One region of the Pseudomonas sp. P5_109 genome, then DNA from elsewhere that is predicted to be linked to it. Evidence: predicted binding sites of a transcription regulator. Region 1 holds the regulator's gene; the other holds the start of a gene.
The links. Region 1 encodes sigma-54, which starts transcription at its own class of promoters, with help from an activator protein. Its sites were predicted from a motif close to ANTGGCATNNANNTTGCTNT; they were not measured.
Positions count from the first base shown of each region.

Region 1 (15,112 bases):
TCAAATGGTCAGCCAGAGCGATGTGCTGGTCAATCTGGCCCAGGCTCGTCGGCTGCTCGAACAGGCGGCCGCCGGTGGCGCGAAACTGGCGGTTTTGCCGGAAAACTTCGCCGCCATGGGCCGGCGCGACGTGGCCGACATCGGCCGCGCTGAAGCGCTGGGCGAAGGCCCGATCCTGCCCTGGTTGAAACAGACCGCACGCGACCTCAGGTTATGGATTGTGGCCGGTACATTGCCGTTGCCGCCGGTGGATCAGCCGACGGCCAAGGCGCATGCCTGCTCGTTGCTGGTCGATGACCAAGGCGAAACGGTGGCGCGCTACGACAAACTGCACCTGTTCGACGTCGACGTGGCGGACAATCGTGGCCGTTATCGTGAATCCGATGACTATGCTTATGGCAACGGAGTGGTCGTGGCGGACACGCCCGTCGGCCGGGTCGGCCTGACGGTCTGCTATGACCTGCGCTTTCCCGAGTTGTACAGCGAATTGCGCGCGGCCGGCGCGGAACTGATTACCGCCCCTTCGGCCTTCACGGCGGTGACCGGCGCGGCGCACTGGGATGTGCTGATTCGTGCGCGGGCCATCGAGACCCAGTGTTACGTGCTCGCGGCTGCCCAGGGCGGGACGCATCCGGGGCCGCGGGAAACCTTTGGCCATGCCGCCATCGTCGACCCCTGGGGGCGCGTGCTGGCGCAAAAGGATCAAGGCGAGGCCGTGCTGCTGGCCGAACGCGACAGCAGCGAACAGGCGTCCATCCGGGCGCGGATGCCGGTGTCCAGTCACCGGCGCTTTTTCTCGCAGGGCGCCCAGCGACCTGCATCAGAACGACGAATTTAAGGCGTAAAGCATATGAGCGAGTTGTTGTCCTCAGTCAGTGAACACCTGCTGGCGCCCGGTGGCGTCACGATCGAGAGCCTGCAAGGCGTGCTCGGCGATCTGGCCGGGCCGGGCATCGATGCGGCCGACCTGTATTTCCAGGGGCAGATCTCCGAGTCCTGGGCGCTGGAAGACGGCATCGTCAAGGAAGGCAGCTTCAACCTTGACCAAGGTGTGGGCGTGCGCGCGCAATCGGGTGAAAAAACCGGTTTTGCCTACAGCAATGCCATCACCCTTGAAGCCCTGGGCGCGGCGGCGCGTGCCGCCCGTTCGATTTCCCGGGCCGGCCAACACGGCACGGTACAAGCCTTTACCAGCCAGGATGTCGCGCAGTTGTATGCGCCGGACAATCCCCTGGAAGTACTGACCCGTGCCGAGAAAGTCGATTTGCTCAAGCGCGTCGACGCCGCGACTCGCGCCCTCGACCCACGCATCCAGCAAGTCACCGTGAGCATGGCCGGTGTCTGGGAGCGGATTCTGGTGGCTTCCACCGACGGCGGTCTGGCGGCGGATGTGCGCCCGCTGGTGCGGTTCAACGTCAGCGTGATCGTCGAACAGAACGGTCGCCGCGAGCGCGGCGGTCATGGCGGTGGCGGGCGGACCGATTACCGTTATTTCCTCGGCGAAGACCGCGCCATGGGCTATGCCCGTGAAGCGTTGCGCCAGGCGCTGGTGAACCTCGAAGCCATTCCGGCACCGGCCGGTACCCTCCCGGTGGTACTCGGTTCCGGTTGGTCGGGTGTGCTGCTGCACGAAGCGGTCGGTCATGGTCTGGAAGGCGACTTCAACCGCAAAGGCAGTTCGGCCTACAGCGGTCGCATGGGCGAGATGGTTGCGTCGAAGCTGTGCACTATCGTCGATGACGGCACCCTGGCCGGTCGCCGTGGCTCATTGAGCGTCGATGACGAAGGCACGCCGACCGAGTGCACCACGCTGATCGAAAACGGCGTGCTCAAGGGCTATATGCAGGACAAGCTCAACGCCCGCCTGATGGGTGTGGCGCGTACCGGTAACGGCCGTCGCGAATCCTACGCGCACCTGCCGATGCCGCGCATGACCAACACCTACATGCTCGCCGGCGAAAGCGATCCGGCGGAAATCATCGCCTCGGTGAAACGAGGCATCTACTGCGCCAACCTCGGTGGCGGTCAGGTGGACATCACCAGTGGCAAGTTCGTGTTCTCCACCAGCGAGGCCTACCTGATCGAGGACGGCAAGATCACTGCCCCGGTCAAAGGCGCAACGCTGATCGGCAACGGGCCGGAAGCCATGAGCAAAGTGTCGATGGTCGGTAACGACCTGTCGCTGGACAGCGGCGTGGGCACGTGTGGCAAGGATGGGCAGTCGGTGCCGGTGGGTGTCGGCCAGCCAACGCTGAAGATTGATGCGATCACCGTGGGTGGCACGGGGTCGTAAGAAGTGAGGCTGCGGGTGAGCTGCGAGGCAGCTCACCCGATTCGAGAATTAACGCAGACCGCGTTGAGTCTCGTCCAGCTCACGGATGTACTTGAAGATTTTACGGCTGGAAGCAGGAGGCTTGTTTTGCGCAAGCTCATGCTGGGCCTGACGGATCAGGGAACGCAATTGCTGGCGGTCCGCGTCCGGGTAGTCGACGACGAATTTTTCCAGAACGGCATCGTCGCCGGCAATCAGACGATCGCGCCAGCGCTCCAGGTTATGGAAGCGTTCGTTGTATTGACGGGTGGAGGCATCGAGTTGATCGAGCAGAACCAGAATGGCGGCAGTGTCCTGATCGCGCATCAATTTGCCGATGAACTGAAGGTGCCGTTTACGCGCGATGTTCGCGGTGTGCTTGGGCGCATCGGCCAGAGCCCGACGCATTCCGTCGGTCAAGGGCAGTTTTGCCAGCAAGTCAGGCTTGAGTGTTGTAAGGCGCTCGCCAAGGTCAACCAGAGCATGCAGCTCGCGTTTGACCTGGGATTTGCTTTTTTCTCCCGTATCGAGGGAGTCGTCGTAAGAATCAACCATGGTGGCCGTCCGCAAAGAAACGCCGCCATGATAACCAGTCGGGGGCCGCTTGTCCGGCCCGGTCGCTCGATGACCGTTACCGAAAGCAGAATTTGAGTGGAGAACAGCATGAGTGCAGTTGAAAGCGTCGGCCCACAAGCATTGCCGGCACTGCAGGAGCAAGTCGAGCAGATCATCGCTGAAGCCAAGCGTCAGGGCGCCAGTGCCTGTGAGGTGGCGGTGTCCCTGGAGCAGGGCTTGTCGACTTCGGTGCGTCAGCGTGAGGTCGAAACCGTTGAATTCAACCGCGATCAGGGTTTTGGCATCACTCTGTACGTCGGCCAGCGCAAAGGCTCGGCCAGCACCTCGGCCAGTGGTCCGGAGGCGATTCGCGAAACGGTCGCCGCTGCACTGGCCATCGCCAAGCACACTTCCGAAGATGAAGCCTCGGGCCTGGCGGATGCCGCGCTGATGGCCAGGGACCTGCAGGATTTCGATCTTTTCCACGAATGGGACATCACCCCGGAGCAGGCCATCGAAAAAGCCTTGATCTGTGAAGCGGCGGCCTTCGATGCCGACGCGCGGATCAAGAACGCCGACGGCACGACCCTCAGCACCCACCAGGGCTGCCGGGTTTATGGCAACAGCCACGGGTTCATCGGCGGTTACGCATCTACTCGTCACAGCTTGAGCTGCGTGATGATCGCCGAAGCGGACGGCCAGATGCAGCGCGATTACTGGTACGACGTGAATCGGCAGGGCAATCTTCTGGCCGATCCGGTCAGCATCGGCCAGCGTGCCGCGCAGCGGGCGGCGAGCCGTCTGGGCGCGCGTCCGGTACCGACTTGCGAGGTGCCGGTGCTGTTTTCTGCAGAGTTGGCCGGGGGGCTGTTCGGCAGTTTCCTGTCGGCGATTTCCGGCGGCAGCCTGTATCGCAAGTCTTCGTTCCTTGAGGGCACTCTCGGTCAGAAGCTGTTTCCGGAATGGCTGACCATCGACGAGCGTCCGCATCTGATGCAGGCCATGGGCAGCGCAGCGTTCGACGGTGATGGTCTGGCAACCTACGCCAAACCGTTCGTCGAAAAAGGCGAGCTGGTGTCGTACATCCTCGGCACCTACTCCGGCCGCAAGCTCGGCATGCCGAGCACCGCCAACGCCGGTGGCGTGCACAACCTGTTCGTCACCCATGGCGATGAAGACCAGGCGGCCTTGCTGCGGCGCATGGGACGCGGGCTGTTGGTCACCGAGTTGATGGGGCAGGGGCTGAACATGGTCACTGGCGATTACTCCCGGGGCGCGGCGGGTTACTGGGTCGAGAACGGCGAAATCCAGTTCGCGGTCCAGGAAGTGACCATCGCCGGCAACATGCGCGACATGTTCAAGCAGATCGTCGCCGTGGGTAACGATCTGGAGTTGCGCAGCAACATTCGCACCGGTTCGGTGCTGATCGAACGGATGACGGTGGCGGGCAGCTAAGCCTCGGCCGCTTCACCAAAAGGCGCGCCACCCATTGGGTGGCGCGCCTTTTTTACTGGCAACAACACAGGTCCCCTGTGGGAGCGGGCTTGCTCGCGAAGGCGGTGTGTCAGTTGCAGTGATGTTGCCTGACACTCCCTATTCGCGAGCAAGCCCGCTCCCACAGGAGGTCACTTACCCTGTCAGTCTTGTTTTGTTTCTCATTATCATTTAATAATAAATCTCATTACCGAATGAGCCCCGGATCATGAGTTCTGCCTTGCACGAGCATCCTTACCTCGAAAGCTGGCGCTGGATGAGTCGCCAGATCCGTTGCGCGATGAACCCCGACGAGCCTCGCCTGATCGATCACTACCTGGCCGAAGGCCGGTATCTGGCAGCTTGCACGGCAACCTCACCCTGGACCGTCGCCGAAACTTCCTTCCGTTTGTTGCTCGATACCGCCGCCGATGTCGCGCTGCCGTGGCACTGGCGCACTTACTGCCTTGACCAGGCCTGGCGCCCACTGCGCGAACTGGAACGCCTCTCGTTGTGCAAATGCCGCCTCAAGCGCTGGCAGAGCTACACCTGGCAACTCGCTACCTGTGAGTTGCAGCCCTCGATTCCTCTCATAGAACTGATGCAAGGATCTCCCGATGAGTAATACCCGTATCGAACGCGACAGCATGGGCGAATTGAACGTCCCGGAAGACGCCCTGTACGGCGCGCAGACGCAACGTGCGGTGGATAACTTCCCGATCAGCGGCAAACCGATGCCGGTGCAGTTCATCCGCGCGCTGATCCTGGCGAAGGCGGCAGCGGCACGCACCAATGTCGAGCTCAAGCAGATCGGCGAAGCCCAGGGCAAAGCCATTGTCGATGCGGCCCAGGGTCTGCTCGAAGGCGATTTCATGCAGCATTTCCCGGTGGATGTCTTCCAGACCGGTTCCGGTACCAGCTCCAACATGAATGCCAACGAAGTGATCGCCACGCTGGCCAGCCGCTTGCTCGGCGAGGCGGTGAACCCCAACGATCACGTCAACTGCGGGCAAAGCAGCAACGACATCATCCCGACCACCATCCACGTCAGTGCCGCGCTGGCGTTGCATGAGCAATTGCTGCCGGCGTTGACGCATCTGGTGCAGGTCATCGAGCGCAAGGCCGGGCAGGTTCATCACCACGTCAAGACCGGGCGTACGCACCTGATGGACGCCATGCCGGTGCGCATGAGCCAGGTGCTCAACGGTTGGGCGCAGCAGCTCAAGGCCAATATCGGCCATCTGCAAGACTTGCAGCCAAGCCTGCAAGCCCTGGCCCAGGGCGGCACGGCGGTGGGCACGGGTGTCAACGCCCACCCCGAGTTCGCGGCGCGTTTCAGCCAGCAGCTGAGCAAATTGACCCAGGTTGAGTTCCAGCCAGGCAAGGACCTGTTCGCGCTGATCGGTTCCCAGGACACCGCCGTCGCGGTCTCCGGGCAACTGAAGGCTACTGCCGTGTCGCTGATGAAAATCGCCAATGACCTGCGCTGGATGAACTCCGGCCCCCTGGCCGGCCTTGGCGAGATCGAACTGGAAGCGCTGCAACCGGGTTCCTCGATCATGCCCGGCAAGGTCAACCCGGTGATTCCCGAGGCCACCGCGATGGTCGCGGCTCAGGTCATCGGCAACGACAGCGTGATCACCATCGCTGGGCAGTCGGGCAACTTTGAACTGAACGTGATGCTGCCGATCATCGCCCAGAACCTGCTGAGCAGTATCGAGTTGCTGGCCAACTCCAGCCGCCTGCTGGCGGACAAGGCCATCGCCAGCTTCAAGGTCAACGAAGGCCGGATCAAGGAAGCGTTGTCTCGCAACCCGATTCTGGTCACCGCGCTCAACCCGATCATCGGTTACCAGAAAGCTGCCGAGATTGCCAAGAAGGCTTATCAGCAGGGCCGGCCGGTGATCGACGTTGCGCTGGAACACACCGATCTGTCACGCGGCCAACTGGAAGAATTGCTCAACCCGGAAAAACTCACCGCGGGCGGCGTGTAAGCCCCGCTACCGCTTTGGAGGTGCACCATGGAGCACTGGAAACGCACGATCGAAAGAGCCAATCGCTTTTTCATGCTGGGCGAACTGGTCGATGCCCGCGAGGCGTACCTGCAGGCATTGGCCCTGGCCCAGGTGTTGTTCGAGCGCTGGGCGGATGCCGACGAAGCGGTGGCGGCCTGCGTGATTTCCCATCACAACCTGGCGGACCTGCACTTGCGTCTGAACCAGCCGGAGGAGAGCGCCGAATACCTGTGCGCCGTCCATCAACGGCTGTTGCAGACCATGCAGGACCCACGACTGCCGCAGGCCTTGCGTGAAGCCGCGTTGCGCCAGAGCAGCAAGACCTACGTCGAGCTGCTGAATTTCATCAGTGAACACGGCGAATATCCGCGCACCCATCGACTGTTGCACATCGATGTCGCTTCGCCTGCGCCTCATCATCATGGAGTCCATTGAACATGGCTTTTACCTTGCCTGCCTTGCCGTACGCCTACGACGCCCTGGAACCGCACATCGATGCGCAGACCATGGAAATCCACTACACCAAGCACCACCAGACCTACATCAACAACCTCAACGCGGCCGTCGAGGGCACCGAGTATGCCGAGTGGCCGGTGGAGAAACTGGTGTCCGCCGTTCAGCAACTGCCGGAAAAGCTGCGCGCGGCGGTGATCAACCAAGGGGGCGGCCACGCCAACCATTCGTTGTTCTGGGAAGTCATGGCGCCCGGCGGCGGTGGCAAACCCGAAGGGGCGCTGGCCAAGGCTATCGATGAGCAATTGGGTGGTCTCGACAGCTTCAAGGAAGCGTTCACCAAGGCTGCACTGACCCGCTTTGGCAGTGGCTGGGCCTGGCTGAGCGTGACCCCGCAAAAGACCCTGCTGGTGGAAAGCAGCGGAAACCAGGACAGCCCGTTAATGAACGGCAATACACCGATTCTGGGCCTCGACGTCTGGGAGCACGCCTATTACCTGCGCTATCAGAACCGTCGTCCGGAATACATCAGCGCGTTCTACAACGTGATCAATTGGCCGGAAGTCGCTGCGCGCTATCAGGCCACACTGGTTTAAGTCATCTGTAAAAACAATCCAAGGCTGGGCTATGGGCACTGAAACACTGGCGATCGGAAGTGGGCGGATGTTTCGTTACGCGTTTGGATCGCTGTTACTGCTGGCGGGAATGAGCCTATTGGTTGCCCATGGTCTGGCATGGCTCGACCTTGAGCCGAAGTTGCTGCGTGCATTGCAGGGCGGTGCGATCTGCGCCCTGGGTACCGCGCTCGGTGCGGTACCGGTATTGGTGATTCGGCGCATGCCGCAGATGCTCAGCGACACTTTGCTGGGTTTTGGCGCTGGCGTGATGCTTGCGGCAACGGCATTTTCGTTGATCGTTCCGGGCATTGCTGCCGCCGAAGGGCTTGGCTTGTCACCCTGGGCGTCCAGCGGGCTGATCAGCTTCGGCATCATGCTCGGCGCGTTCGGGTTGTTCCTTGTGGACCGGAAGGTCTCCGGTGCCAGCCCGGAAATGCTGGTCGGTACCCTGGAGCGGCCGGTCATTCCTCCGCGCATCTGGCTGTTTGTGTTTGCGATCATTGCCCACAACATCCCCGAAGGCATGGCGGTCGGCGTTTCCGCCGGTGGCGGCATGGCTGATGCCGACAGCCTGGCGATGGGTATTGCCCTGCAGGATGTGCCGGAAGGATTGGTGATCGCGTTGGTGCTGGCTGGGGCAGGGATGTCCCGGGTCAAGGCGTTCCTGATCGGTGCCGCATCAGGGTTGGTCGAACCGGTGTTCGCGCTATTGTGCGCCTGGCTGGTGAGTCTGGCAGAGTTGCTGCTGCCTTTGGGCCTGGCGCTGGCGGCGGGGGCGATGTTGCTGGTGGTGACTCACGAAGTGATTCCCGAGTCGCGTCGCAATGGTCACGACAAGCTTGCCAGCCTTGGGTTGCTGATGGGGTTTTGTTTGATGATGGTGATGGATACGGCGCTGGCGTGATTTGTGGTGTTGCTTTGTGGGGAGGGGCTCTTGTGGCGAGGGGGCTTGTCGGAACGCCGCATCGCCCCGTTCGGCTGCGCAGCAGTCGTAAAAATCAGCAAACGCGGTGTATCTGGTGCATTGCGATGACCCGGTTTGGGGCCGCTTCGCGACCCAACGGGGGCAAGCCCCCTCGCCACAAAAGCTCCCTCGGCGGGATTACTCGCCTTCGTCAAAGAAGTTGTTGATCAACGCCACCAGCGCATTCAGCGCTTCCTGTTCCTGCTCGCCTTCTGTGCTCAAGTGGATCGTGGTGCCTTTGCCGGCGGCCAGCATCATCATCGCCATGATGCTTTTGCCATCGACCATCGATTCCGGCGTGCGACCGGCGCGGATCTGGCATGGGAACTGACCCGCTACCCCAACGAATTTTGCAGAAGCGCGGGCATGCAGGCCCAGCTTGTTGATGATTTCGATTTCCAGAGCAGGCATCGCGGTGTGAATCCTTTAGCTGAGGTCGCGGTGGCGAACCTGGACGTTCTTCAGTGATTTTTGCAGCACCTGTCCCAGACGCTCGGTCAGATAGACGGAGCGGTGATGTCCGCCAGTGCAGCCAATGGCAATGGTGACGTAGGCGCGGTTGCTGGCGGCAAAACGAGGCAGCCACTTTAGCAGGTATGTGGAAATGTCCTGGAACATCTCTTCGACATCCGGCTGTGCCGCCAGATACTCGGCAACCGGTAGATCGAGCCCGGACTGCTCGCGCAATTCCGGCTTCCAGTAAGGGTTGGGCAGGCAGCGCACATCGAACACCAGGTCGGCGTCCACCGGCATCCCACGCTTGAACCCGAAGGACTCCACCAGGAACGCAGTGCCGGGTTCTGGCTGATTCAACAGGCGCAGCTTGATGGCGTCGCGCAGTTGGTACAGGTTCAGGCTGGTGGTGTTGATCTTGAGATCGGCGAGGTCGGCAATCGGCCCGAGCAGGGCGCTCTCGACGCTGATGGCTTCGGCCAGCGAGCGGTTGGCGTTGGTCAGGGGGTGACGTCGGCGGGTTTCCGAGAAGCGCTTGAGCAGGGTTTCTTCGTCGGCGTCCAGATACAGGACATCGCACTGGATGTGGCGGCTGCGGACTTCCTCGAGCAGGTCGGGGAAGCGTGACAGGTGGCTGGGCAGGTTGCGGGCGTCAATGGAAACGGCGACCAACGGCTGCAATAGCTCGGTATGAATCAACGCTCGTTCGGCCAGTTCCGGGAGCAGGCCGGCAGGCAGATTGTCGATGCAGTAGTAGCCGTTGTCCTCAAGAACGTTGAGGGCGGTACTTTTACCTGAGCCGGAACGGCCACTGACGATGATCAAGCGCATGATTACTGACCGTTTTGCTCGTCCAGGACAACCTGATACAGGGCTTCGTTGCTTGTAGCACTACGCAGTTTTTCGCGAACTTCCTTGCGGTCGAGCATGCTGGCGATCTGTCGCAGCAGCTCAAGGTGCGCATCGGTGGCGGCTTCCGGGACCAGCAGTACGAACAGCAGGTCAACCGGTGCGCCGTCGATGGCGTCGAAATCGATAGGGGCGTCCAGGTGCATCAGTGCACTGATGGGCGAAACACAACCCTTGAGACGGCAATGTGGAATAGCGATGCCGTTGCCAAAACCGGTGGAACCGAGTTTTTCACGGGCAATCAGAGCCTCGAAGACATCTTGCATCTCCAGAGCCGGCACTTCGCGGGCGATCAGATTGGCAATTTGTTCGAGGGCTTTCTTTTTACTGCCACCCGGCACGTTCACCAGGGAACGGCCGGGGGTCAGGATACTTTCAAGTCGGATCATGGGTTGGGAGTGTTAACGACCGGTTGCGCCCTGAAGGAGGCTCTGGGTCTTTTCCTTATGCTTTTTGAGTTGTTTATCCAGCTTGTCGGTGAGTGCGTCGATCGCCGCGTACATATCAGTATGTTCCGCGTTTGCGACCACTTCATTCCCGGGAATATGCAGCGTGGCTTCGATTTTCTGCTTCAGCTTTTCGACGGTCATCGTGACCTGTACGTTAGTGATCTTGTCGAAATGTCGCTCCAATCGTTCGAGTTTTTCGCCGATGTAGGTGCGAAGAGGTTCGGTCACTTCCAGTTGGTGTCCACTGATGTTGACTTGCATACAGCTTCTCCTTCGTTGCCAGTGCATAAAGCGGTAGATCAGATGATCTACCACTGGAACGCTGTGGCGTGGCCCTACATCAACCGCTTACGTTCGCTCGAAGGCGCGATCCCCAAAGATTCGCGGTACTTGGCGACGGTGCGGCGAGCCACCTGAATGCCTTGTGCCTCCAGTAAACCAGCGATCTTGCTGTCACTCAACGGCTTTTTCTGATTTTCCGCGGCAACCAGTTTTTTGATGATCGCGCGGATCGCCGTGGACGAGCATTCGCCGCCTTCGGAGGTGCTGACATGGCTGGAGAAAAAGTATTTCAGTTCATATATTCCCCGGGGGGTGTGCATGAACTTCTGGGTGGTCACCCGTGAAATCGTCGACTCATGCATGCCGACCGCTTCGGCGATGTCATGCAGGACCAGCGGCTTCATGGCTTCGTCGCCATATTCGAGGAATCCGCGCTGATGCTCGACGATCTGGGTGGCAACCTTCATCAGGGTTTCATTGCGGCTTTGCAGGCTCTTGATGAACCAGCGGGCCTCCTGCAACTGATTGCGCATGAAGGTGTTGTCGGCGCTGGTGTCGGCGCGGCGCACGAAACCGGCATACTGGGCGTTGACCCGCAGCCGTGGCACCGACTCCTGATTCAGCTCCACCAGCCAGCGCTCGTTGTCCTTGCGCACGATAACGTCAGGAACGACGTACTCGGCTTCGGTGGACTCGATCTGCGAGCCCGGGCGCGGGTTGAGGCTCTGGACCAGCTCGATGACCTGGCGCAGCTCGTCTTCCTTGAGCTTCATGCGGCGCATCAACTGGCTGTAGTCGCGGCTGCCAAGCAGGTCGATGTAATCGGTGACCAGGCGCTTGGCCTCGGCCAGCCAAGGGGTCTTGGCGGGTAGCTGGCGCAATTGCAGCAGCAGGCATTCGCCCAGGTTGCGGGCGCCGATGCCGGCGGGCTCGAATTGCTGGATGCGGTGCAGGACGGCTTCGATTTCGTCCAGTTCGATGTCCAGTTCCGGGTCGAAGGCTTCGAGGATTTCCTCGAGGGTTTCGTCCAGGTAGCCCTGATTGTTGATGCAGTCGATCAGGGTCACGGCGATCAGGCGATCGGTGTCGGACATCGGTGCCAGGTTCAGTTGCCACAGCAAGTGGCTTTGCAGGCTTTCACCGGCAGAGGTGCGGGTGGTGAAGTCCCACTCGTCATCGTCATTGCTGGGCAGGCTGCTGGCGCTGGTCTGGTAAACGTCTTCCCACGCGGTGTCGACGGGGAGTTCGTTGGGGATGCGCTCGTTCCAGTCACCCTCATCGAGGCTGTCAACCGTCGGGGCGGTTTCCTGGTAGGAGGGTTCCTGGATGTCGGTGTTGGGTTTTTGTTCGGCGTTGTCGGCCATGGGGTCGGAATTGTCGAAGTCGTCGCCTTCTTCCTGGCGTTCGAGCATCGGATTGGACTCCAGGGCCTCCTGGATTTCCTGTTGCAGGTCCAGGGTCGACAATTGGAGCAGGCGGATGGCCTGTTGCAGCTGCGGTGTCATCGTCAGCTGCTGGCCCATTCTCAAGACTAGCGATGGTTTCATGGCAGGGGCTTAACACCTTATTCGCCGGCGCACATGCGCCATCCACTACAGGGCGCCGGGGCGCCAAACTTAAGCAAATTATATGCCCGAAACTGAAGGGTTTGCCTAGACCGCTGTAACAATAAAAAACTATTAAATTGTGTTGCCGCGCTGCCCTTTTTGAGGGCTGAACACGCTTGTTCGCATGAAACGCTGGCGTATCGCGGATCACGTGCCCAGGCGACTGCCTGGGCACGACTCAGCGTTTACAGGCGGAACTCATGGCCCAGGTACACTTCCTTGACCAGTTGGTTGGCCAGGATGGTCTCGGCATCGCCTTCGGCGATCAGTTGACCGTCATTGACGATATAGGCGGTTTCACAGATATCCAGGGTTTCACGAACGTTGTGGTCCGTGATCAGCACGCCAATGCCTTTGGCCTTGAGGTGGTGAATGATCTGCTTGATGTCTCCGACCGAAATCGGGTCCACGCCGGCGAAGGGTTCGTCGAGGAGGATGAATTTCGGGTTGGTGGCCAGGGCGCGGGCGATTTCCACGCGACGGCGCTCACCACCGGACAGGCTCATGCCGAGGTTGTCGCGGATGTGGCTGATGTGGAATTCCTGCAGCAGGCTTTCCAGCTCTTTGCGCCGACCGGCCTTGTCGAGTTCCTTGCGGGTCTCGAGGATGGCCATGATGTTGTCGGCCACCGACAGTTTGCGGAAGATCGATGCTTCTTGCGGCAGGTAGCCAATGCCGGCTTTTGCACGGCCGTGCATCGGCTGGTGGCTGACGTCCAGGTCATCGATCAGGACGCGGCCCTGATCGGCCTGCACCAGGCCGACGATCATGTAGAAGCAGGTGGTCTTGCCGGCGCCGTTAGGGCCAAGCAGGCCGACGATCTGACCGCTGTCGATGGACAGGCTGACATCACGCACGACCTGGCGGCTCTTGTAGCTCTTGGCCAGATGCTGAGCTTTCAGAGTTGCCATTACTGGGCCTTTTTCTCGTCGGTTTTCTTCTTCGGCTGGATCACCATGTCGATGCGCGGACGCGACTCGGTCACCTTGCTGCCGGTGGCACGCCCGGCGCTGGCCAGCTTCTTGACTGTGTCGTAGACGATTTTCTCGCCCTGGGTGACGTTGTTGTCCTTGTCGACAACTTTTGCCTTGTCAATCAGCACGACCCGGTTTTGTGCCGCGTGATACTGGATGGTCACGCCCCAGCCCTGGACGGGTTTGGGATCGCCAGCGGTTTGCAGTTGCTCGAAGTACGCCAGGTTGCCTACCGAGGTCACTACATCGATGTCACCGGTCGGCGTGCGGGTGATGGTGACGGTGTTGCCGGTCACCTTCATTGAGCCTTGGGTGATGATCACGTCACCCTTATAGGTTGCAATACCTTGCTTGTCGTCCAGTTGGGCATCGTCGGCCTGAATGCGGATAGGCTGCTGTTGATCTTCCGGCAGAGCCCAGGCGCTCACGCTTCCCAGTGCTGCGCCCAGACTGAGCAAAATCGGGAGGGTTTTAACGAGCCTCATACTGTCCTCTTACGTTCGATAGCAGGTGTATCCTGCTTTCTTTCAAATACGCTTTCATTCCCTTGCCAGTCGATACACCGCCAGCGCCGTCGATTCTAACGTCTTGCTCTGTCTGCGCATATTGCTGCTGCGGGAACACGGTCATGCGGGTGCTGGTGATCAGGGTCTTGCGGTTTTTCTCGTCGAAGCGCGTGATGCGTACGTCATCGATCAGTTCGACCTGGGTGCCGTCGGGGTTGACCTCACCGCGCAAGCTCTGGACGTGCCACGGGAATTCAGTGCCGCGGAACACGTTCAGGTCAGGGTTGGTCAGCAGTGTCACCTCGGTCGCTTTCAGATGCTCGACCTTGTCGGACACCAGGTCATATTGCAGCTTGCCGTCCGGCAGGTACTGCACGCTGTGGGCGTTGATGGCGTAATAGTCGATCATGCTTTCATCGACCGGCGTTAACGGCTTGTCGAGAAAACGTTCCGGGCTGATGTTCCAGTAGCCAGCCGCGGCAAATATAGCCGCGATGCAAGTGAACATCAGGGTGTTGCGAAATTTTTTGCTCAGCATAGTGGGCTCACAGGTACGCCGCATTGGCCGCGTCGAGGCGGTCCTGGGCGCGCAGGATCAATTCGCAGAATTCGCGAGCGGCACCTTCGCCGCCACGGGCGAGGGTGATGCCGTGAGCGTGTTCACGCACGAAACTGGCGGCATTGGCCACCGCCATGCCCAGGCCGACGCGGCGAATCACCGGCAGGTCCGGAAGGTCGTCGCCGAGGTAGGCCACCTGTTCGTAGCTCAGGTTGAGTTGCGCCAACAGCTCGTCGAGCACCACCAGTTTGTCTTCGCGCCCCTGATACAGATGCGGGATGCCGAGGTTTTTGGCGCGCCGCTCGACCACCGGGGTCTTGCGGCCACTGATGATGGCGGTCTGCACGCCGGCGGCCATCAGCATCTTGATGCCCTGGCCATCGAGGGTGTTGAACGTCTTGAATTCGCTGCCGTCTTCGAGGAAGTACAGGCGGCCATCGGTCAACACGCCATCGACATCGAACACCGCCAGCTTGATCTGTTTGCCGCGTTGCAGCAGGTCCGCACTCATTACATTACTCCTGCACGCAGCAAGTCGTGCATGTTCAGGGCGCCGACCGGGCGGTCTTCGCTGTCGACCACGACCAATGCGCTGATTTTATGGTCTTCCATGATTTTCAGCGCTTCGGCGGCGAGCATCTCGGCGCGTGCGGTCTTGCCATGGGCCGTCATGACCTGGTCGATGATGGCGCTGTGGATATCGATGCTGCGGTCCAGTGTGCGGCGCAAATCACCGTCAGTGAAGATTCCGGCCAGTTTGCCGTCGGCTTCCAGAATGACGGTCATGCCCAGGCCCTTGCGGGTCATTTCCATCAGGGCATCCTTGAGCAGGGTGCCGCGCTGGACCTGCGGCAGTTCCTGGCCTGCGTGCATGACATTTTCCACTTTCAGTAGCAGGCGTCGACCCAGGGCGCCGCCTGGATGGGAAAAGGCGAAGTCTTCGGCGGTAAAGCCACGGGCTTCCAGCAGCGCGACTGCCAGGGCG
Region 1 is NZ_CP125380.1:979,566-994,677, forward strand. It holds gene QMK54_RS04165 (carbon-nitrogen hydrolase family protein) at 1-838, shown strand, start outside; gene tldD (metalloprotease TldD) at 851-2,293, shown strand; gene yjgA (ribosome biogenesis factor YjgA) at 2,342-2,866, opposite strand; gene pmbA (metalloprotease PmbA) at 2,975-4,321, shown strand; gene QMK54_RS04185 (FagA protein) at 4,569-4,964, shown strand; gene QMK54_RS04190 (class II fumarate hydratase) at 4,957-6,333, shown strand; gene QMK54_RS04195 (hypothetical protein) at 6,361-6,789, shown strand; gene QMK54_RS04200 (superoxide dismutase) at 6,792-7,403, shown strand; gene QMK54_RS04205 (ZIP family metal transporter) at 7,435-8,328, shown strand; gene QMK54_RS04210 (HPr family phosphocarrier protein) at 8,527-8,799, opposite strand; gene rapZ (RNase adapter RapZ) at 8,815-9,672, opposite strand; gene ptsN (PTS IIA-like nitrogen regulatory protein PtsN) at 9,675-10,139, opposite strand; gene hpf (ribosome hibernation-promoting factor, HPF/YfiA family) at 10,152-10,460, opposite strand; gene QMK54_RS04230 (RNA polymerase factor sigma-54) at 10,535-12,028, opposite strand; gene lptB (LPS export ABC transporter ATP-binding protein) at 12,274-12,999, opposite strand; gene lptA (lipopolysaccharide transport periplasmic protein LptA) at 12,999-13,547, opposite strand; gene lptC (LPS export ABC transporter periplasmic protein LptC) at 13,534-14,106, opposite strand; gene QMK54_RS04250 (KdsC family phosphatase) at 14,114-14,638, opposite strand; gene QMK54_RS04255 (KpsF/GutQ family sugar-phosphate isomerase) at 14,638-15,112, opposite strand, start outside.

Region 2 (15,112 bases), 1.2 Mb from region 1:
CGGCGCCGTCTTCCTCTTCCTGCTGACGTTCCAGCATGTCGCGCAGGACGAGTTTGCCGATGGCGTCCTCGACGGTCATCTCGCCTTCTTCGTCTTTCTCCAGGGTGTTCTTCAGCGCCTCGATCAGGAACCAGACGTTACCCATGCGGTAGTCGGCGGCCTTGTCGCTGGAGCTGTTGGTGCGCAGCCAGTTCTCGTAGTCGATGTCCATGACCATGCTACGCAGCGCGGAGATCGGGTCTTCGCCGGCGCACTGCTCACGTACCCTGTCCATGAAGCGCTTGAAGCGCGACAGGCGATCGGTGAAGCGGCTGTCCAGATGCTCGCCCAGGCCGATTTCGTCGGTGGCGGCGTACATCGAGATTTTGCGCTCGGTCGCGTAGTTGCCGAGCTTCTCCAGCGTGGTCGAGCCGATCTCGCGGCGCGGTACGTTGATCACCCGCAGGAAGGCGTTGTCGTCGTCCGGGTTCACGATCAGGCGGAAGTAGGCCATCAGGTCTTTCACTTCCTGACGACCGAAGAAGCTGTTGCCGCCCGACAGGCGATATGGCACCTGGTGATGCTGCAATTTCAGCTCGATCAGCTTGGCCTGGTAGTTGCCGCGATAGAGGATCGCGAAATCACTGTACGGGCGGTCGGTGCGCAGGTGCAGGCTGAGGATTTCCATGGCCACGCGCTCGGCCTCGGCGTCCTCGTTGCGGCAGCGGATCACGCGGATCTCGTCGCCGTGGCCCATTTCACTCCACAGCTGCTTTTCGAATTCGTGGGGGTTGTTCGAGATCAGTACGTTGGCGCAGCGCAGGATGCGGCTGGTGGAGCGGTAGTTTTGCTCCAGCATCACCACTTTCAGGGACGGGTAGTCCTCCTTGAGCAGCATCAGGTTTTCCGGGCGCGCGCCACGCCAGGCGTAGATCGACTGGTCGTCGTCGCCCACCACGGTGAACTGGTTGCGTTTGCCGATGAGCATTTTCACCAGCAGGTATTGGCTGGCGTTGGTGTCCTGGTATTCGTCGACCAGCAGGTAACGCACCTTGTTCTGCCACTTTTCCAGGATGTCGGCGTGCTCTTCGAAGAGCTTCACCGGCAGCAGGATCAGGTCGTCGAAGTCCACCGCGTTGAACGCCTTGAGCGTGCGCTGGTAGTGGGTGTAGACGATGGCGGCGGTCTGTTCCTTGGGATTGCGCGCGTTTTCCAGGGCCTGGGCCGGTAGGATCAGGTCGTTTTTCCAGGCGCCGATCATGTTCTTGATCTCGTCGACACCGTCGTCGCCCGAGTATTCCTTCTGCATGATGTCGGTCATCAGGGCCTTGACGTCGGTCTCGTCGAAGATCGAGAAGCCCGGTTTGTAGCCCAGCCGCACGTGTTCCTTGCGGATGATGTTCAGGCCCAGGTTGTGGAAGGTGCAGACCGTCAGCCCGCGACCTTCACCGGCACGCAGCAGGGTGCCGACCCGTTCCTTCATTTCGCGGGCGGCCTTGTTGGTAAAGGTCATGGCGACGATGTACTGGGCGCGAATGCCACAGTTCTGGATCAGGTGCGCGATTTTGCGCGTGATCACGCTGGTCTTGCCGGAGCCTGCACCGGCGAGCACCAATAGAGGGCCGCCGACGTAGTTCACGGCTTCTTGCTGCCGGGGATTGAGTCGGGACATACGTAAATTCAGGAGTCAGTCACGAAATGGGCCGGCATTTTAACAGGCTCAGCGAATTGTGCTGCTCTGTCCGACTTGTGACGTACCACGCTATCTGTAATTGCCGGTTTTGTTACTTTCACGCAGGATGCGCAACGAATCTGCGGCTAATGTTCGTAATTCCAGATACAAAGGGCTCGTTTTGATAGCTGATGTCATTGTCATTAGTTATCGGGACGGCATAATGCCCGTCGCCTACATCTTTGCAGAGTCTAGGGAGCTAGCTTGTCTACGCCTGTCGAACCCTTGCGTTTGCTGCTACTGGCCGAAGAGCCAGCGTGGGCAGCGTTGTTGCGCGAGTGTCTGGCTCCTATGGGGAGCTCGGCCGTGCTCATCAGCGCGCCGAGTTGGGAGTCGGTCAGCAGCCTGTTCGATGACAACCGCAGCGCGGTGTTATTGACCATCCCGCAACTTCAACCGGCGCCGGGCCGTTGTAGCCTGCCGACGGTGTTGCTGCTCGACCATGAGCCACTGACCCCGCCCGACGGTGTGAGCGACTGGCTGGTGCGCGACCATCTCGACCCCGGCATGTTGCGCCGTTGCCTGCGCCATGTACGCGAACGTGGCGTTTTGGAAAACACTCTGCAACGCCTGGCCGAGCAGGATCCACTGACCGGCATCGCCAATCGCCAGGGCTTCCAGACCCTGCTGACGGCGCGACTGGCGGAAAACGACGGTCGTGGCCTGGCCCTCGGTCATCTTGATCTCGATAATTTCCGTTACGCCAACGACGCCCTCGGCCATCAGGCCGGTGACCGCCTGATCCTGCAAGTGGTGGCGCGGCTCAAGAGCCAGCTCGAGGCCGGCGATCAACTGGCACGCCTGGGCAGCGATGAATTCGCGCTGCTGATCGACACCCGCCGTGCTCCCCAGCGGGCCGAGTGGATGGCCGAGCGCATCAGCGAAGCATTGGCCGAACCTTATTGGGTCGATGGCGAAAGCCTGCTGATCGGTTCCAGCCTGGGCATTGCCCACGCCCGGGCCCAGGCCGGTGCGGATCCGCTGATGTGGCACGCGCATATCGCCATGCAGCAGGCCAAAAGCACCCAGGGCTGCACCTTTCACATTTTCAACGAACGCATCAACCGCAATGCCCGCAGCATCGCCGACCTCGAAACCGAGCTGCGCCGGGCGTTGCGTCGCGATGAGCTGGAATTGCATTACCAGCCACGCCTGAACCTCGAAGACGGGCAGATCGTCGGCCTCGAAGCCCTGGTGCGCTGGCGCCATGCCGAGCGCGGCTTGTTGCCACCGAGCGAATTCGTGCCGTTGGCCGAGCAAAGCGGTTTGATCGTGCCGCTGGGCTACTGGGTGATTTCCCGGGCCTTGCGCGACATGCAGGCGTTGCTTGAGCTGGGTTTACCGCCGCTGCACATGGCGATCAACCTGTCGTTCCGGCAATTCCAGGACAGCCAGTTGCTGTCGACCCTGAGCCGCCTGATTGCCGAACGTGGCGTCGAGGCGCAGTGGCTGGAGTTCGAGCTGACCGAAACCGCAGTCATGCGCCGCAGCGATCTGGTCAAGCAGACCATGGACGCCCTCGGTCGTCTCGGTGTGCGTTTCTCCCTCGACGACTTCGGTACCGGCTTCTCGTCTTTCGTGCACCTCAACAGCCTGCCGATCACCTTGCTGAAAATCGACAAGAGCTTTGTCGGCGGCATGGAACAGCGTGAGGAAAACCGAAAACTGGTCCACGCGATGATCAATCTGGCGCACAACCTCAACCTTGAGGTGGTTGCCGAAGGTGTGGAGACGCCGGAGCAACTGGATCTGTTGCGTGGGTTTGAATGCGATCAGGTGCAGGGATACTTGATCAGCAAGCCATTGCCGCTGGCCGAGCTGGTGGAGTATCTGATGTTTGGCTCCGGCGAACAGCCGGCACTGGAAATCGTCAGCTAAGGCGCCACAAATCCTCTGTAGGAGCCGGCTTTTGTGGCGAGGGGGCTTGCCCCCGATGGGTCGCGAAGCGGCCCCTTACCCTGCAACCGAGCTCTGTCAGGTACATCGCATTTTCTGGTTTTGCGGTTGCTGCGCAACCGAACGGGGGCAAGCCCCCTCGCCACAGGGCCTGCTCCTACAGGGATTTCATTGGGGTTGAATGGCTTCGAATCGTTCCGCTTGCGGCTCCCGCCGAATCATCCGCTTCATCTTCCACTCAAACCCCAGCGTCAGGCTCACCGCCGCGCACGCCAGCCCCAGCGCCAGGCCCCACCAGACACCCGTCGGCCCCCAGTTCAGGTGGAACGCCATCCACCACGCCGCCGGAGCGCCGATCAGCCAATAACACCCCAGACCCACCAGGAACGTGGTCTTGGCATCCTTGAGGCCGCGAATGCAGCCCATGGCGATGGTTTGCACGCCATCGAACAGCTCGAACCAGGCCGCCACCGCCAACAGGCTCACGGCCAAATTGATGACGTCGCGGAACGCCGGGTTGTTGTGGTCGAGAAACAGGCCGACCAACTGGTTCGGCAGCAGCCAGAAGACCATGGCGAAACAGAGCATCGCCGCCGCCCCGAAGGCAATGCCGACCCGCCCGGCAAGCCGCGCATCCAGCAGTTGCCCGGCGCCGTAATGCTGACCGATGCGCATGGTGATCGCGTAGGAGATACCCGCCGGAACCATGAACGCCACCGAGACGATTTGCAGGGCGATCTGGTGCGCGCCCAGCTGCGTGCTGCCCATGGTGCCCATGCACAGCGCGGCGAAGGCGAACAGCCCGACTTCCACTGCGTAGGTGCCGCCAATCGGCAGGCCCAGGCGCCACAGCTCCTTCAGGTACTGGCGGTTGAGCCGCGACAGGCCCTTGCGCAGCGGATAGGCCTCATAAGCCGGGTGCCGACGAATGTGCCACGCCAGCGCCAGGGCCATGAGGTTGGCGACAACCGCCGTGACCAGCCCGATGCCCATCAGCCCCAGTTTCGGCAGGCCGAACATTCCGGTAATCAGTGCATAGTTGAGCAGGAAGTTGGACACGGTGCCGCCCAGGCTGATGACCATCACCGGCGTCGCACGACCAATGGCGCTGGTGAATCCGCGCAGGGCCATGAAGCTCAGGTAGCCGGGCAGGGCGAACGGCAGGAAGATCAAGAACTGCCCGGCCATCTGGACGTTGCTTTCGGTCTGGCCGAACAGCAGCAGCACCGGTTTGAGGTTCCACAACAGCAAACCGGCGACCAGCGCCATCAGCCATGCCAGCCACAACCCGGCCTGGGTCAGCCGGGTAGCCCCGACGATATCGCCGGCACCCTGACGGATCGCCACCAGGGTGCCGACCGCCGCGATCACGCCGATGCAGAAAATCGACACGAACGAATAGGTCGCCGCGCCGAGGCCGCCACCGGCCAGCGCCTCGGGACTCAGGCGCGCCATCATCAGGGTGTCGGTGAGGACCATCAGCATGTGCGCCAACTGCGAGGCAATCAGCGGCCCCGCCAGCCGCAGGATGGCCCAGAGTTCAGTACGTGCTGGATGCTGCATGGTCATCACGCTCGATTATCAAGGGAAACAGGAAAGCACCGATTCTCGGCGCTTTGCGGGGTTTGCACAAAGGGATAAAAAGGATGGATGGCATGATTCAAACTCATGCTGGAGAGTTTCTGCTAGGGTGGGCAAACCCTGTTGTAGGAGCTTTCCGAATGTCCCGTCGTCTTCCTCCCTTGTATGCCCTGCGCGCATTCGAAGCGGCGGCGCGGCACAGCTCGTTTACCCGTGCGGCCGAAGAGCTGTCGATCACCCAAAGTGCGGTCAGCCGGCATATTCGTACGCTTGAAGAGCATTTTGCCTGCCGCCTGTTTCATCGCAGTGGCCGCAACCTGCAATTGACCGAGTCGGCGCGCTTGCTGCTGCCGGGCATTCGCGAAGGTTTTACCGCCCTTGAGCGCGCCTGCAATACCTTGCGCGCCGAAGATGACATCCTGCGCATGAAAGCCCCGTCGACCCTGACCATGCGCTGGTTGCTGGCGCGCCTCAGCCGCTTCCGTCATCTGCAGCCGGGCAACGAAGTGCAATTGACCAGTGCGTGGATGGACGTCGACTCGGTGGATTTCAACGACGAACCGTTCGACTGCGCCGTACTGTTGGGTAACGGCCATTTTCCCCCGGACTGGGAGGCGAGTTACCTGTTTCCCGAGGAATTGATCCCGGTCGGCGCGCCCAACCTGCGGGACGACCAGCCTTGGGATGTCGAGCGCCTGGCCAATACCGAGTTGCTGCACCCGACGCCGGACCGGCGTGACTGGCGCAACTGGCTGGAGCGCATGGGCCTGGCCGAACAGGTGTCGCTCAAGGGCGGCCAGGTGTTCGATACCCTGGAACTGGGCATGATTGCCGCCGCCCGAGGCTATGGCGTGTCCATGGGCGATCTGCTGATGGTGGCCGAGGATGTGGCCCAGGGCCGCTTGAGTTTGCCCTGGCCGACCGCCGTCGCCAGTGGCGAGTGTTATTACCTGGTCTGGCCGAAAACCCGGCCCGGCGGCGAGCGCATGCGCCGGCTCAGCGACTTTCTGCAAAACGAAGTCCGGTCCATGGAATTGCCGGATGTCGTGCATCTGAGCTGAAACGATGAAGCCGCCGCAATGACGGCTTCAGGCTATCTCCTGGTGAGTGACTCAAGTATTCAGCTTCGCCGCTGAAAATTTGCTGATTGGACCTTCGTTCAGGTCCCTGTATTCCACAGCGGGCTTGCGGCAGGAGGTTGACTACCGATCAATTGTCTTTCTAGGCATTTCTCGACTTTTACGCTTGCTGAAACGTTTCATCCTGTCTATAAAAATGGCACAACTCCAAGAAAGGCTATTTTCATGAACCCGCTCAAACTCTTCGTTGCCCTCAGCGCACTGTCCGCTGCCTCCCAAGCCCTGGCATGGGATTACGTCTTGCTCGACACCGACAAAGCCGCCCAGAACTGGCAAATCACCAGCCAGCAACTCGGCGTAAAAACCGACAAGCCTTTCAGCGTGACCCTGCGCACCTTGCACGGCGGTCGGCAGGAAGGCGTCAGCATCGTCGATATCGATAACGGCAAGATGAAACTCTCGGTAGTTCCAACTCGCGGCATGAACGTCCTGCAGGCCTCTGTCGGTAACGTGCGCATGGGTTGGGATTCGCCAGTCAAGGAAGTGGTCAATCCATCCTTCATCGAGCTCAACGGCCGTGGTGGTCTGGGCTGGCTGGAAGGCTTCAATGAACTGGTCACCCGCTGCGGCTACGAATGGGTCGGCCACCCCGGCATCGACAACGGCGAACTGCTGACCCTGCACGGTCGCGCTGCCAATATCCCGGCCAACAAAGTCACCCTGCACATCGATGAAAAACCGCCGTACGCCATCAGCCTGCGCGGCGAGCTGAAAGAGCAGGCTTTCAAGAAAGTCGACTTCTCGGTCGCGACCGAACTGGTCACCGAGCCCGGCAGCGTAGTTTTCGCCCTCAACGACACCCTGACCAACAACGGCGACTATCCGAAGGAATACCAGGCGCTGTATCACAGCAACTTCAGCACCCCATTCCTGGAGCAGGGCGCCCGCTTCGCCGCGCCGGTGAAACAGGTGTCGCCGTTCAACGATAAAGCCAAAAGCGATTTGCCGGACTGGCAAACCTATCGCGGACCGACCAAGGACTATGACGAAACGGTTTACAACGTAGTGCCGTACGCCGATGCCAAGGGCGATACGTTGACCGTCCTGCATAACAAGGCCGGTAGCCTGGGCGTCTCGGTCGGTTTCAACACTCAAGCACTGCCCGTGTTCTCCCTGTGGAAAAACACCGATACCCAAGGGCAGGGCTATGTCACGGGGCTTGAGCCAGGCACGAGTTTTTCCTACAACCGCCGGTATCAGCGGCCACTGAACCTGGTGCCAATGATTGGGCCGAAGGAGCAGAAGCAGTTCCGCATCAGCTACGCCTTGCTGGCGGATAAGACCGCTGTGGATAAGGCGCTGAAGCAGGTGAGCGAGATTCAAGGTGGGCGGGAGACTGAGGTGCGGCAGACGCCGTTGGTTGATCTCAGCAAGGGGTGATTTTCGCCTTCTTTTCGAAAAACCGCTTATTGGTCGAAAAAACACTTACAAATTTGAGCTACTGGCTTGTTGGCCGATATTGCAGCGCTTCGGCCAAGTGCTCGCGTCTGATCTCATCGACTTGTTCAAGGTCCGCAAGAGTGCGCGCTACTTTGAGCAGTCGATGGGCCGCTCGCAGTGACAAGGTCAGTCGTTCACACGCCGTCTCCAGCCAGGTTTCGTCTGTTGTGGATAATTTGCAGTGTCTGCGCAGGCCCGGCAAGTCGAGAAAGGCATTGGCACAGCCTTGGCGCTTTTGTTGCCGTTCTCGTGCATCGGCAACCAACTTGGCGGCGGTGGCAGTGTCGTCGCCGGCTTTTAACGCAGGATTCAATGCCGTGGCTTCGCGAGCAACCGTCAGGTGCAGATCAATACGATCCAGCAGTGGCCCCGACAGTTTGTTGCGATAGCGCTGAACCATGTCCGGCGTACAGGAGCAACGGCCACTCGGTTCGCCAAGATATCCACAGGGGCATGGATTCATCGCGGCGACCAGTTGAAAGCGCGCCGGGAAGCGTACGCGGTCCTTGGCGCGGGAAATCACGATGTGGCCGGATTCCAGTGGCTCTCTCAACACCTCCAATACCTTGCGATCAAATTCCGGGAGTTCATCGAGGAACAGCACGCCATGGTGAGCGAGGGTGATTTCGCCCGGTTGTGGTTTCGAGCCACCGCCCACCAGTGCCGGTCCTGAGGCGGAATGGTGTGGTTGTCGGAAGGGGCGCTGTGGCCAGTGGCTCAACGGCACACAACTGGCGACTGACTGAATCGCCGCGACCTCCAGTGCTTCACTCTCGGCCAGGGGTGGCAACAGCCCTGGCAATCGGCTCGCCAATAGCGTCTTGCCTGTACCCGGTGGCCCGCTGAACAGCAGGTTATGTGCACCCGCTGCCGCAATCAGCAGCGCGCGTTTGGCCGCCATTTGCCCCTGAACTTCATTCAAGTCGGGGTAGGGTTTGTTGGCGTAGAGCAAACCGTTGGAAACGTAAGGCTCGATGGGTGTGTGTCCGTTGAAATGCGCCACAGCCTGCAATAGATGGTCAACCGCGATGACCTTCAACCCTGACGCCAGACAGGCCTCTTCGGCATTCGCCTGCGGTACCATCAGCCAGCGCCCGGCCTTGCGTGCCGCCAGCGCCGCCGGCAACACCCCGCGAACTGCCCGCACCGCACCTGACAGCGCCAGTTCCCCCAAGCACTCCACGTCATCCAGTGTCAGCGTCGGCACCTGCACGCTGGCCGAGAGAATTCCCAGGGCAATCGCCAGATCGAACCGCCCGCCATCCTTGGGCAAATCCGCGGGCGCCAGATTCAACGTGATCCGTCGCGCTGGAAATTGCAGTCCCGAATTGATGATCGCGCTGCGCACCCGATCCTTGCTTTCCTTCACCGCCGCCTCGGGCAGGCCGACCATGGTCAGCGAAGGCAAACCATTGGCCAGATGGACTTCAACGGTAACGGCTGGCGCCTCCACGCCGACCTGGGCGCGGCTGTGGACGATGGAGAGGGACATGGTCGTTCCTTGAGCTGACGTTAGACCGCTTCCTGCGGTTGAGTGAAGGGTAGTCGGGTAACGAAGTAATGTCGGTGCAGAGTGGGTAGGAATGTTCGCAGGATGTTGCGAGAGTGCGAAGGGCAAAGTATTTTCCTCTGTGATGAGGGAGCAAGCTCCCTCGCCACAGCTATTGCAATGCACGAGTGGATTCAAAAATTATCGAATGGTTGGAGCGATTTATTTGGAAGATGTCGTGTTGTCAAACAAACTACTGCCCGTCAGCACATTACTTAAGAAGCTTTCGATATCCAACTTGTTTTTGCCTTCTGCAGTATGCGTGAAATAGTTGAAGTCCAAATCAATCCACCCCTGCAGTTTTGTTTCATAGTTATCGGGATACTGTGCTCGCTCAACTAAGGGAAGTTCCTTGTAATGATCAAGGACGCTTTGGAAGAATTTGGTGAGTTTTCCGGTGCTGTTATATTCATATTCTGCTTCGGCCACCACTTTCTGTCGCCATGCAAATTCTTGCTTGGCTGATTCTTCCAATGCTGCCCGCCTTTCATTGACGGTAAAGGTGCCGCTGTCATCGTAAGTAATTAAAGCAAGCTGATCCCTGGGCATCCCCGAAAACGGGTTCTTTCCGAGCCCGTTTGTATACTTTGTCGCATTTTTGGCGCGCGCTAATAATTCGGCATTGTCTGTGTCGGGAACTTCAGAGTCGTGTTTTAATTTGTTGCCAGTATAATGACCGCTGTCCAACTCGTTGAATGTGTTTTTAGCCATCCCACTCAGTTCCGTTCTAGTTAGGCGTGCATCCCGGGCCTGTGCACGTACTGAGGCTTCGCTCAATTGGCTAGCTAGCGTGGAAACGGTACTACTATCTAGTGCGTTGCCAATTGGGCCTTGGAGTGTATTTTGGCTCACGCCTTGGTTTTTGCCGGGAGTCTCTGTCAATTTTTTTGTTTCAGCTGGTGCTTGGCTGCTGCTAGTTGAAAAATTGTTTAGTGAATTAACCATTTTGTTGCCACTCCCTGTTCGATGACTAAAACATGATAGGTTGCCTAATGACTGTTGATGCTTTAGCAAGATTTTACAAGCCGCTTAAGGCCCGCTACATACTTTACTTCATTGTAATTACTACTGACCAAGCATAGGTGGACGGATTTGTTTTAGTTACTTTTATGGTGCAGGTCGCCCCACCACTAGGCGTGGCCGTATTATTCCATTTTGGAATTTTGCTTGCGCCAAAGCCAAGGGTGGTCACAAATGTCGCTAAATAAACACATTCCTTGTTGCCGATTTGATATCGTAAATTAGCATGGTTGTAATTAGGTGATATCTGGCTTTGTATGTCGTACGTATCCGAGCTTTTTGCAGTCACGGACGCTTGTGGAGTAGGTGATGCGTTTGCTTTCGTTATAGCTTCGTTGTTCGTTATGGGAGTATACGTAGCAGTCTGTGTTCCAAGGTTCTTGAATATGACTGTAACAGGCGGCCCAGCAACCGCTGAACTTATGTGAAATGCAGTAAATGCGAAAGCGACAATTAAAGACTTGGATATTTTCATGGGTGTTGCTCCTTGTGGTGTTGGTAACAGTATTCCATTTAAAAAGTTGTGCTCATTACAAGCTATTATCTAAGCTATGTAACATGGACTTAAATTTTTCAAGCGGATTGGTGAACCGGAGCCTGCGGAAATGCCGGCAGGCCCGAAGGTTTTCCATGCACGGCCATCATTCGAGAAAGGAATAAATCACTGGTTCGAACGTGGTCACGGTGCGTCGGGTGCTGCTCGAGTCGCCAAACCCGTTGCTGACTAATTAACTGGGAGTGAGCTTAGGAACCGGAGCTTTGCGGCGCAATCGGACGGGGAATGAGATCTTCGTAGGAAGTTGCCGGGATTCTTGCGGGCTTGAATGCCGTAGCCTGCGGCAATTCCTACAGGTCAATCTGAAGGTCGTTTCGGCTTTATCGCGAGCAGTCTCGCCCCAAGTAGATCTTCGATCTCCACCGGGTAATCGCCTGGAAGCGTTGAATGTCGACACCTACGGTGAACGACATCGTGCTCCAGCGTCAGGGTGTCAGTGCTGATATGGCTCTGAGGTTATCTATCTGTCTGGACACTCCCCCGGAATTCTGGCTGAACCCCCACGCCAACGCGTGGGGTTTTTATTCAAAATGCGTTAAGCATCTTTGCGGCTCTTTTCCACCAAGGCGCACTGATAGCAGGCCTTGAAGTCTCCTGGTCAGGCAGCATCTGCGGCACATCCTGCAACCGAATCCACGACTGGTTGTTCCAGTGCAGCAGGCTCAACGACATTTCCGGCCAGTTGAGCAGGCTCAGTTGCGGGCGTTCGATTGTAGTGGGGTATAGGGCGTCTCGCAGGGCGGGGACGACTTCGTGGGTGAGCCATTCACGCAGAGCTCGGTACTCGGGGCAGTAGTGGTAGACCAGTAATGTGTAGACGCCGGATTCGCTGATCAACAGGATGTTTTCGATGTGACCGTGGATGAGGGTTTTGGCTGTTTGGTATTGGTCGGGATCGAGTTTTCGGACGGCGCGTTCGTCGAGGTAGAGGCGCAGGAGGCGGCCGAGGTCACGGGCGCTGAACCAGGGTTGGTTTTGTATTAGGAGGGCGTGGAGGTGGAGTTTGTGGCGGGTGAAGGCGTGAGGTATTAGATAATTTTCGTCCATCGAGCAGTACCCAAATTCGCATGAAGGAAACTGCCGCTGATCGTCGCCAAACGAAAAGGGTGGCAGCTGTGCGCGGGTTGGCGAACCGGTGCATGCGAAAAACCGGCAGACCCGAAGGTCTCCCACGCCCAGCCGCCATAATTCGAGAAGGGAATAATGCCCAGTATCGAACGTGGTTGCGGTGCGTCACATGCTATCCGGGTCGCCAAACCCAGTGCTGAATATTCAGCCGAGATGAGCTTAGGAACCGGGGCTTAGCGACGCAATCGGACGGCGGTGTGATGTTTGTAGGACGTTGCCGGGATTTTTGCGGGGCTTAGGATCAAAAGATCGCAGCCTTCGGCAGCTCCTACAGGGGGCTGTGTTTCGAATCAGGATTGATGAGTTACTCGGTCGGCGGATTCAGCTTCGCCTCAAGCTCCGCCACCTTCGCCTCAAGGCTCTCCAGCCGCGCCCGCGTGCGCGCCAGTACAACCATCTGACTATCGAATTCTTCCCTGCTCACCAGATCCAGTTTGCTGAAGCCGCTTTGCAGCAACATTTTGAACTGGCTTTCGATTTCGGCTTTCGGCAGGGGCGTATCGCCGCTGAAGAGGCGGGAGGCGGTGCCGGTGAGGGCGTCGAGGAAGTCTTTTGGCGCGAGCATGGGCAATGTCCTGGAAACAATGACGGGCAGTGTATCACGCGGTGTCTATAGTCATTTGCGCGGGCCAGGGGTGCACGGTTTTCGCGCATTTGGACGGACGGTATCGCACCGTTGTTGTGCGTAACGTGCAGGGTGTTGTCGCGAAGTATCCACCATCCACCGGTAACGGCTTGAAAACAGTCATTTTTGTGGAGATGGCAAGCTTTCTGCTTAGATGCTGGTGACCCATGCACTGATGCAGTCGCTGTGACGAATGCAGTGCGCCAGGCGAAACGCGGGGAGTGTTTCGCAGGAGCGGTTAGCTGGCGTCGGACGGGCAGGTAAGGCCGACGATGCGTTACAAAGCCAGGCACTGCGCTTAGACTTGAGACGGGTTTGTTTTCCTGGGGCAAGTCCACCAATTCGGGAGAGAGTTTTCATGAAGCTAGTCACTGCCATCATCAAGCCGTTCAAGTTGGACGACGTACGCGAGTCGCTGTCCGAGATCGGCGTGCAGGGCATTACCGTCACTGAAGTCAAAGGCTTTGGCCGGCAGAAGGGTCACACCGAGCTGTATCGCGGCGCGGAGTACGTGGTCGATTTCCTGCCCAAGGTGAAGATCGACGTCGCCATCGACGACAAGGATCTGGACCGGGTAATCGAGGCCATCACCAAGGCTGCCAACACCGGCAAGATCGGTGACGGCAAGATCTTCGTGGTCAATCTGGAACAGGCGATTCGCATCCGTACCGGCGAAACCGATACCGACGCTATCTAAGCCGCCACAAACCCAACGCCCCAGGAGAAAACAATATGACTCTGCGTAAATTCGCAGGGCTAGGAGCCCTGTTGTCCATCGTAATGCCCAGCCTTGCTTTGGCGGCAGACGAAGTGGCGGCCCCAGTCCTCAACTCCGGCGACACCGCCTGGATGTTGACCTCGACAGCCTTGGTGCTGTTCATGACCATTCCCGGCCTCGCGCTGTTCTACGGCGGCATGGTTCGGTCGAAAAACATTCTTTCCGTGATGATGCAGTGCTTCGCCATTACCGGTCTGATCAGCGTCCTGTGGGTCATTTATGGCTACAGCATCGCGTTCGACACCACGGGCATGGAGCAGGGCGTCGTCAACTTCAACTCGTTCTTCGGCGGCATGGGCAAGGCATTCCTCGCCGGCATCACGCCAGCCAGCCTGACCGGTCCTGCGGCGCTGTTCCCGGAAGCGGTGTTCGTCACCTTCCAGATGACCTTCGCCATCATCACTCCTGCGTTGATCGTCGGCGCCTTCGCCGAGCGGATGAAGTTCTCCGCGATGCTGGTCTTCATGGGCATCTGGTTCACCCTGGTCTACGCGCCGATTGCGCACATGGTCTGGTCCGGTAACGGCGGCCTGATGTGGGACTGGGGCGTTCTGGACTTCGCTGGCGGCACCGTGGTGCACATCAACGCCGGTGTGGCCGGTCTGGTTGCCTGCCTGGTACTAGGCAAGCGCAAAGGCTTCCCGACTACGCCGATGGCGCCGCACAACCTTGGCTACACCTTGATGGGCGCGGCCATGCTGTGGGTTGGCTGGTTCGGCTTCAACGCCGGTTCCGCCGCTGCGGCCAACGGCACCGCCGGTATGGCGATGCTGGTGACACAAATCGCTACCGCTGCTGCGGCGCTGGGCTGGATGTTTGCCGAGTGGCTCACCCATGGCAAACCTAGCGCACTGGGTATCGCTTCGGGCGTGGTTGCCGGTCTGGTGGCAATCACCCCGGCTGCGGGCACCGTTGGCCCGATGGGCGCGTTGGTAATCGGTCTGGCTGCTGGCGTGGTGTGCTTCTTCTGCGCCACCACCCTGAAGCGCAAACTCGGCTATGACGACTCCCTGGACGCCTTCGGCGTACACGGTATCGGCGGTATTCTCGGCGCGATCCTGACCGGTGTGTTCGCCGCGCCGTCCCTGGGTGGCTTCGGCACCGTGACCGACATCGCCGCACAAGTATGGATTCAGTGCAAAGGCGTGGGCTTCACAGTGATCTATACCGCGATCGCCACGTACATCATCCTCAAGGTGCTGGATATGGTCATGGGGCTGCGCATCAACGAAGAAGAAGAGGCGGTCGGCATCGATCTGGCGCTTCACAACGAACGCGGCTACAACTTGTAAGCACGCGCATAAAAAATTGCCCGGCTTGCCGGGCATTTTTTTGTCTGAAATTTGTCATCGAAGGCTGAGCTGAAAGGTTTTTTCCTACAGGTTTTGCGATGTTTGCGTCGGGTGTTTTTGTGCGGTCGAAGGCTTACAAGATTCAAGGAATATTAGGGCCTTTGTTTTTTCCCAGAGCGCGCTAGAATGCGCCCCGAACGTGCGGAGAACTGTATGTGGCAACAGACTCTGATTACCTTGCGGGCGAGGCCCCGGGGCTTTCATCTGGTAACGGACGAGTTACTCGCCGGCCTGCCTGAACTCAAGGCGTGTCGGGTCGGTCTGTTGCATTTGTGGCTGCAGCATACCTCGGCGTCGTTGACCATCAACGAGAACGCCGATCCGGCGGTACGTCGCG
Region 2 is NZ_CP125380.1:6,773,636-6,788,747, reverse strand. It holds gene rep (DNA helicase Rep) at 1-1,651, opposite strand, end outside; gene QMK54_RS30355 (putative bifunctional diguanylate cyclase/phosphodiesterase) at 1,916-3,589, shown strand; gene QMK54_RS30350 (NorM family multidrug efflux MATE transporter) at 3,776-5,170, opposite strand; gene QMK54_RS30345 (LysR substrate-binding domain-containing protein) at 5,329-6,249, shown strand; gene QMK54_RS30340 (aldose 1-epimerase family protein) at 6,493-7,707, shown strand; gene QMK54_RS30335 (YifB family Mg chelatase-like AAA ATPase) at 7,766-9,259, opposite strand; gene QMK54_RS30330 (hypothetical protein) at 9,479-10,261, opposite strand; gene QMK54_RS30325 (hypothetical protein) at 10,365-10,811, opposite strand; partial or broken gene QMK54_RS30320 (addiction module antidote protein, HigA family) at 11,280-11,390, shown strand; gene QMK54_RS30315 (Bro-N domain-containing protein) at 11,418-11,939, opposite strand; gene QMK54_RS30310 (accessory factor UbiK family protein) at 12,325-12,585, opposite strand; gene glnK (P-II family nitrogen regulator) at 13,004-13,342, shown strand; gene QMK54_RS30300 (ammonium transporter) at 13,378-14,715, shown strand; gene QMK54_RS30295 (secondary thiamine-phosphate synthase enzyme YjbQ) at 14,929-15,112, shown strand, end outside.
Region 2: the regulator sigma-54 is predicted to act here: its motif matches at 12,779-12,798, upstream of glnK (P-II family nitrogen regulator).